One region of the Kribbella amoyensis genome, then DNA from elsewhere that is predicted to be linked to it. Evidence: riboswitches for the same ligand, from Rfam matches in the RefSeq annotation. Region 1 holds a riboswitch; the other holds the start of a gene.
The links. Region 1 has a riboswitch for S-adenosylmethionine ahead of FB561_RS38205 (GNAT family N-acetyltransferase). Riboswitches for the same ligand answer to the same signal wherever they lie in the genome.
Positions count from the first base shown of each region.

Region 2: linked by a shared signal. The riboswitch ahead of FB561_RS23535 (aminotransferase class V-fold PLP-dependent enzyme) and the one ahead of FB561_RS38205 (GNAT family N-acetyltransferase) in region 1 are both predicted to bind S-adenosylmethionine.

Region 1 covers NZ_VIVK01000001.1:1,931,249-1,934,584, forward strand. The annotation lists gene FB561_RS09240 (DUF5926 family protein) at 1-452, shown strand, start outside; gene FB561_RS09245 (peptidase inhibitor family I36 protein) at 510-887, opposite strand; gene FB561_RS38200 (GNAT family N-acetyltransferase) at 1,001-1,306, opposite strand; gene FB561_RS38205 (GNAT family N-acetyltransferase) at 1,282-1,746, opposite strand; SAM riboswitch class IV at 1,847-1,963, opposite strand; gene FB561_RS09255 (arginine deiminase) at 2,292-3,336, opposite strand, start outside.
Region 2 covers NZ_VIVK01000001.1:5,023,261-5,026,596, forward strand. The annotation lists gene FB561_RS23535 (aminotransferase class V-fold PLP-dependent enzyme) at 1-1,334, opposite strand, end outside; SAM riboswitch class IV at 1,349-1,462, opposite strand; gene FB561_RS23540 (neutral/alkaline non-lysosomal ceramidase N-terminal domain-containing protein) at 1,510-2,802, opposite strand; gene FB561_RS23545 (N-acetylglucosamine kinase) at 2,870-3,336, opposite strand, start outside.

The DNA.
Region 1 (3,336 bases):
ACGAGGGCTTCGACTTCTGGGTCGGCGAGAACGTCGAGGACCCGACCGGCGAGGTCGCCGCCGGCCTCGAACGCGCCAACGCCGCCGCCTCCCCGACGGTCCGCCTGGACTCGGTCGACGCGGCGTACTGGACCCAGATCGGCGACCGCCGGTACCTGCGCTGGGTGATGCCGCACGCCGAGGACACCCTGCTCGACGCGTTGGCCCGGCTGCACGCGGCCGGCGGCTCGGCCCTCACCGACGGCAGCCGCCTGATCGGCTCGTTCCGGGCCCTCGGGGTCCTTGCCCCGGTCTGGGAGCTCCCCGCCGACGCCGAGGCCGCCGACCTGGAGAAGCCGGCCGCCGACTTCGCCGCCGCCCTCGACAAGGCGCTCGCCACCGAAGCCCCGCTCAGCACCGAAGAGCGAGCCGCCCGAGCCGGCCTGGCCAGCCGCCAGCTCACCATCCGCTGAAACCAGTGGTCCCCTGCTGCAGACGGGCAGCAGGGGACCAGCTCTATCCCGCAGCGCTCAGACCTGGACCACAATTCGGTCCGCGGTGTTCTCGTGGGGAAGGACGTTGGCCCCCACGCCGTTGGGACCGAACACCTCGTAGATGGGGACGTACGCAGCTTTGTCTGCGTGCCAGTTGTACAGGATGATCTTTCGGGCCCGGACGGCCCGCATCGACGAGATCTTGTCCTTGTACCCGGCGGGCAGGAGGTACCCGCCGGTCGCGCGAACCACGTAGCGGTCGCCAGTGCCGTGGTAGCCGTCCCACAGGCAGCCGTAGGCGTCCGCGGGGCAGTCCCACGCCGCAGTCGTAGCGGCCTCGGCGGGCGTAAGTACTGCCGTGGCAGCAGCGACCGTCGCGAGTGCGGCGGTAGTTCTGGTCAGCGATTTCTTCATGGAGTCCCTTCGTCGGTGTCTGCCGGCAATAGTTGCCGTCGGCACTGTCATGGAACTGCCGCGGATCTGCCGCCAGGACCGATGCCTTCCCGGGTTGTTGCGGAGGGCCCGGATTACCAGCCGGTGGCCCAGCCGGTTCGGGCTTTGCCTCGACGGACTTTGGGCAGGGGCTGGTTGGTGCCCTGGCTGGTGGGGCGGAGCAGGGCCAGCCGGGCTTGGAGACGGGTGCGGCGGGTCGGCCAGTCCTTGTCGATGATCGAGTACATCGCGGAGTCGCGGAGGCGATCTTCCTCACCCGGGACCCAGGAGCGGGACCAGCTCCGCAGGGTGCCCTCGTAGGTGGCGCCGACGCTCTCGATGGCGGCGCGGGAGTGCAGGTTGCGGGCATCGGTCTTCAGTCGACGCGGGCGACACCCCACTGCTCGAAGGCGTGACTGAAGAGCAGGAGCTTCGCCTCGGCGTTCACCCCCGTCCGCTGCGCCGACGCCGCGAGCCAGGTGAACCCGACCTCGATCGCGCTCAGCCCGGTACCGTCCGGCCAGGGCCGCGGATCCCAGTACGCCGTCGCGCCGATCGCCCGTCCGGTGGCCGGGTCCACCTGCGCGTACGGGGCCAGTCGCCCGGTATCGGCCCGAGCGAGCTGGGCCGCGAGGTAGTCGTCGATCTCCTGGGCCGTCGGTACCCAGGTGTACCGGTAACTGCTCCGATCCTCCTCGGCCGCGACCGCGAGATCGGCCGCGTGCCGGTACTCCAACGGCTCCAGCCGCACGAACTCCCCCACCAGCACGGGTGCCGTCAACACGAACTCGCCGGCCATCCGAGCACCGCGGCCGTCGTACCGGGCCGGATCCGCCGTCACGGAGTCGCCGGGATCCTGCTCGGGTCGTGCCGGTGTCGGGGGGCCCGCGGTGGAAGGCGGGGGAGGTTCGCCGGAGCGCATGAGACGCACGGTCCTTTCGGGTCGCGGCTTGCCCGGTACTCGGCGTACCGGACCAGGTCATCACCCGGGGCACCCCACCCGCTGCTACGAGGGTTGCCGGCCAGCGAGCCGGGGCTTCGCGCTGGCGCTCTTGACCTGTCGCGGACCTTAGCACCGGATTCGCGCCGCGGCCCGTGGATTTCCTTCCGACTTCACCACACAACCGAGCCCCGGACCAGGGCGCGGCCGGAAATGCCGAAGGGCCCGCACGAGGTGCGGGCCCTTCGGAGGCCTGGGTTGGCCCCAGGAACGTGGACGGCCCAAGTCCTGCTGACGGGGGAGCAACAGGGCCTGGGCCTAGGCATGAAGACTACTCACAAGACGGGCCGGGGACAACCCCCGATTTCACTCCGTGTGTCGCAAGGCTTACTTCACTGTGAGTGATCGCGTTCCACGGGGTGGATCGAACGACGGTCGACAGAGCGTCATCGACCCGAGTCGGCCGACCTGGTGAGCGGGTCGCGAAGGATCGGGCAGGACATGCAGCGCGGGCCGCCGCGACCGGAGCCGAGCTCGGAGCCGGAGATCCGGATGACGTCGATCCCGGACTCCTCCAGGCGGGCGTTGGTCTCGACGGTCCGCTCGTAGGCGATGCAGACCCGCGGGGCCAGGGCGAGGGTGTTGTTGCCGTCGTCCCACTGCTCGCGTTCGGCCGTGACCGGGTCGAGGCCGGTGTCGATGCGACGGAGGGTGTCGATCTCGAGCGCCTTGGCCGCCGCCACCAGGAACGGCTCCGGCTCGGCCACGTGCAGCTGGTCGCCGTCGGTCGTGACGGCGAGGGCCCGCATCTCCTCGGCCATGTTCGGGTACATCAGCACGGCGTCGACGTCGACCATCGTGCAGACGGTGTCGAGGTGCATCGTGGCCCGCTGCTGGGCGATCGGGACGGCGAGGACGGTGTGGGCCAGGTCCTTCGCGAAGACCCGGCGGGCCAGTCGTTCGACGCCGGCCGGGGTGGTCCGCTCGCCGACACCGACCGCGAGGACGCCGGGGCCGAGGGCGAGCACGTCGCCGCCTTCCACGTGCTCGAGTTGGTGGTCGTACACCTTGTCGGCGCCGGTGAAGCGCGGGTGGAACCTGTAGATCAGCTCGGTCAGCTGGGTCTCGCGGGACCGGGCCGGCATCGCCAGCGACGTCACCGCCACCGAATCGCGGATCCACACGCTGGAGTCGCGGGTGAAGAGCAGGTTCGGCAGCGGGTCGATGAGGAAGTCTTCGTGGGCGAGCAGCGAGGTGACGAGCCCACCGGCCCGGACCTCGTCGTTCCGCACGCCGGCCATCAGCGCTTCGGCCAGCCCGGCCGGGTCCAGCGAACTCATCGCGGTGCGCAGGTAGTCGCGCAGGGTGTCGCCGAGCCGGAGGTCCTCGCCGGCGCCGTCGATCGCGGTCTGCCGGGCGGCGGGGTCGGCCAGGGCCTCGGTGAGCAACTCGCCGAGGTAGAGCACCTCGACCTCGCGCTCCCGCAGGGCC
Region 2 (3,336 bases), 3.1 Mb from region 1:
TCCTCGGCCGGCTGGCAGCCGTGCGCGGACTCCTCGTACGCGGTGCGCGGGCCGCTCGTCGTGAGCGTGCGGACGGCGTTCACGAGGCGGTCGACGTGCTCGCGGGTGGTCCCGAGGCCGAGGCTCGCCCGGACGGCGGTGCCGTGCTCGGGGGAGTCGTTCAGCAGGTGACCGACGAGCAGGTGCGCACAGAACTTCCCGTCCCGCACCCCGATCCCGTACTCCGCCGACAGCGCCGCGGAGACCAGGGTGGACGTCAGGCCGTCCACGGTGAAGCAGACCGTACCGACGCGGTCGGCGTCCTCGCCGAAGACCGAGTACGTGGTGACGCCGGGGAGCTGGGCCAGTCCGGTCCGGAGCCGGGCTAGCAGGCTGCGCTCGTGCTGCTCGATCGCATCACGGTGCTCGCTGATCGCCGCACAGGCCGCCGCCAGGGCGATCGCGCCGATGACGTTGGGGGAGCCGCCCTCGTGCCGGGCCGGCCCTTCGTTCCAGACGGTGGTGTCGCCCGCTACGGCCGCGGTGGCGCCGCCGCCGAGCAGGTACGGGTCGGCCGCGTCGAGCCAGTCGGTCCGGCCCACCAGCGCGCCCGCACCGTACGGGGCGTACAGCTTGTGGCCGCTCAGGGCGACCCAGTCGACGTCGAGCGCGGCGATGTCGACCTCGCGGTGCGGGGCGAGCTGTGCGGCGTCGAGGCAGATCCGGGCACCGTGGGCTCGCGCGACAGCGGCCAGCTCGGCGATCGGGAAGATCTCGCCGGTGACGTTCGAGGCGCCGGTGACCACCACGAGCCGTGGTCCCTCGGGCGCCGTCCGCAGCGCGTCGGCGACGGCGGTGATGGCCTGGGCCGGCGACTCGGGCGCCGCTAGCCGGACGGTGCGCTCCGCGGGCCAGGGCAGCAGGGCCGCGTGGTGCTCGGACTCGAAGACGATCACGGTCGCGTCGGCCGGGACCGCGCGGGCGAGCAGGTTCAGGGCGTCGGTGGTCTGCCGGGTGAAGATCACCTGGTAGTCGTCCCGCGCGCCGACGAACTCGTGCACCTGCCGACGGGCCCGCTCGTACCACTGGGTGGTGATCCGGGAGGCGTACCCGTTGCCGCGGTGCACCGAGGCGTACGACGGCAGCGCGGCCTCGACGGCGGCGCGCACCGACTCCAGACAGGGCGCGCTGGCCCCGTGGTCGAAGTTGGCGTAGTCCGTCACCCGGCCGTCGGCCAGCGGGACGAGCAGGTCGGCGCCGACGGTCGCGGGGATGCTACCGGTGCTGAGCCGGGCCACGGACGGCCGGACGACGGCGGTGTGATTGGCAGGCTCGAGGATGGAGAGGATGGACACGCTGGCTCCCGGTGGGTCCGCACTTGCCGAACGGGGTGTCCGCACGGCCTGGTCCTCACCCGGGGCACCCCACCGCGGAGGAGGGTTGCCGGCCAGCTAGCCGGGGCTTGTCGCTGGCACTCATGACCTGCCGAAGACGGTAACCAACAGCCCGGTCCGCGCGCCAGCAGCTATCTCATTCAATGAGATCTGTGGACACATCGTGAGAAGGTGCTCGGATCGACAGCGTGGTCGCCGCCGCCAGGAGACGATCGGTCGCGGCCGGGTCGAAGTAGCTGATCAGCGCCTCGTACGTACCGGTCCGGCGGGCCTCCGCGTCGACCAGGTACCCGAAGTACCCGTCCGTGTAGCCGATCACCCGGGTGACGCCGTACTCGCTTCCGTCCTGCAGCCGGCGGCCGTGGATCGCGAAGGGCTCGACCGGCAGGTGGATCCAGGCGACGTGGCCGAGCGAGACGACCGTGATCGGCACCACGAGCTCGGCCGGCAGGTCCGCGGCGAGCATCGCGGCCTGACCACGCGCGCCCTCCAACCGGGTGCGGGCGATTCGGGCGGCTGGTCCGTCTCCGCTGCGGACGGCGGCCTCGGCTGCGTCGACCATCGCGGAGACCTCTTCAGGAGAAGGGAGTTCGCGAACGGGCAGGCGGATCGTCGTCCGCCGCACGGTCGGCGCGATCGACGGCAACGGGATCCCGCCCTCGGCCAGGGCGTCGTTGACCGCGGTAGCCAGGAGTCCGCCGAGTCGGCCGATCTCGGCCGCGTCCCGACCTTGCCGGGTGAACCGCGGACTGACGTCGCCGGCCGCCCCTTGCAGGAAGCCGACCACGGGACTGTCGAGCCGATCCCGTGCGGCGCCCGGCCAGTCGGCGGACCAGAGCAGGTTCTCGGCGCCGTACGCGGTCGGGTGACAGGCGAAGTCGACCAACACCGCGGCCGTGGTCCCCGCCTGGTCGGTCAGGGCGAGGATGCCGACCGTGGCGTCGTGCGGACCATCGAGGTGATGGCGGTTGGTCCCGACGCCGCGAACCTCGGTGGATCGCCAGCTCGCTGTGACCGGGATGCGGGCGATCTCGGCGGTAGCGACGGTCGTGGTGAGGGCGCGGACCAGGTCGGGTTCGCGTTCGGCGGTCATCACGGGGTGGATCCGGCCCGACCACCCGGACGGACCCGAGTGCGTGTGGGACGCGCAGACCAGGACGCGTTCCGCGGGGATGCCCGTCGCGGTGGCTGCCGCTTCGGCCAGCTCGGTGGCGAGTTCGGTCGTGGTGGCGACGGCGTCCAGGCTGAGCCAGAGCACGCCGGAGTCGTCCTCGGTGCTGAGCCAGACGAGGGTGGCGCGCAGCGGGTCCGCCGTACCGGTCGCGGGGCCGAGGCGGCCGGCGTACCCGTCCATCGGATGCCCGGCGGGCGGCGTGATGTCCAAGGTGGTTGCGCCAAGCAACAAGGGTGGGTGCTGTCGTCTGCTCATCGTCGTGTCCTCTGCCTGTCGGCGACGGCTACCAACGATGACCGCACCGACCGGTCGGCGGAAGGGGTCACTCCGGGCGGCGGTGCACGGTGACCAGGTCGTCGTACGGCTGCAGCGTTCCGCGGGCGAGCCGGGCCGCGCCGTCCAGCGGTGTCCCGAGGGGCTTGGTCAGCGCCGCGCGGTCGTCGAGCTGCCGGGCCAGTGGTTCGAGCAGCTGGTCACCGGCGTCGAAGAGCCCACCGACACAGGCGACCGGGATCTCCTCGCCCGGACGCATCGTCGCGACGGCGGTCCGGATCGTCTCGCCCAGATCGGCGACGGCCTGGTCGACGATGCCGCCGGCCACCGCGTCCCCGTCGGCGGCGTGGCCGAGCACCGTCGGCGCGAACCGGGCGACGTCGTCGACGACCGTGGGGGAGGAGTAGTACGTCCACGGGTCCAGGTGTGCCGTGGCCAGCGCGGTCGCGGGACCACGTCCGTCCCGGGCTCGCAGGACGGCGACCAGTCCGGCCCGGCCGATCGCGAACGCGCTGC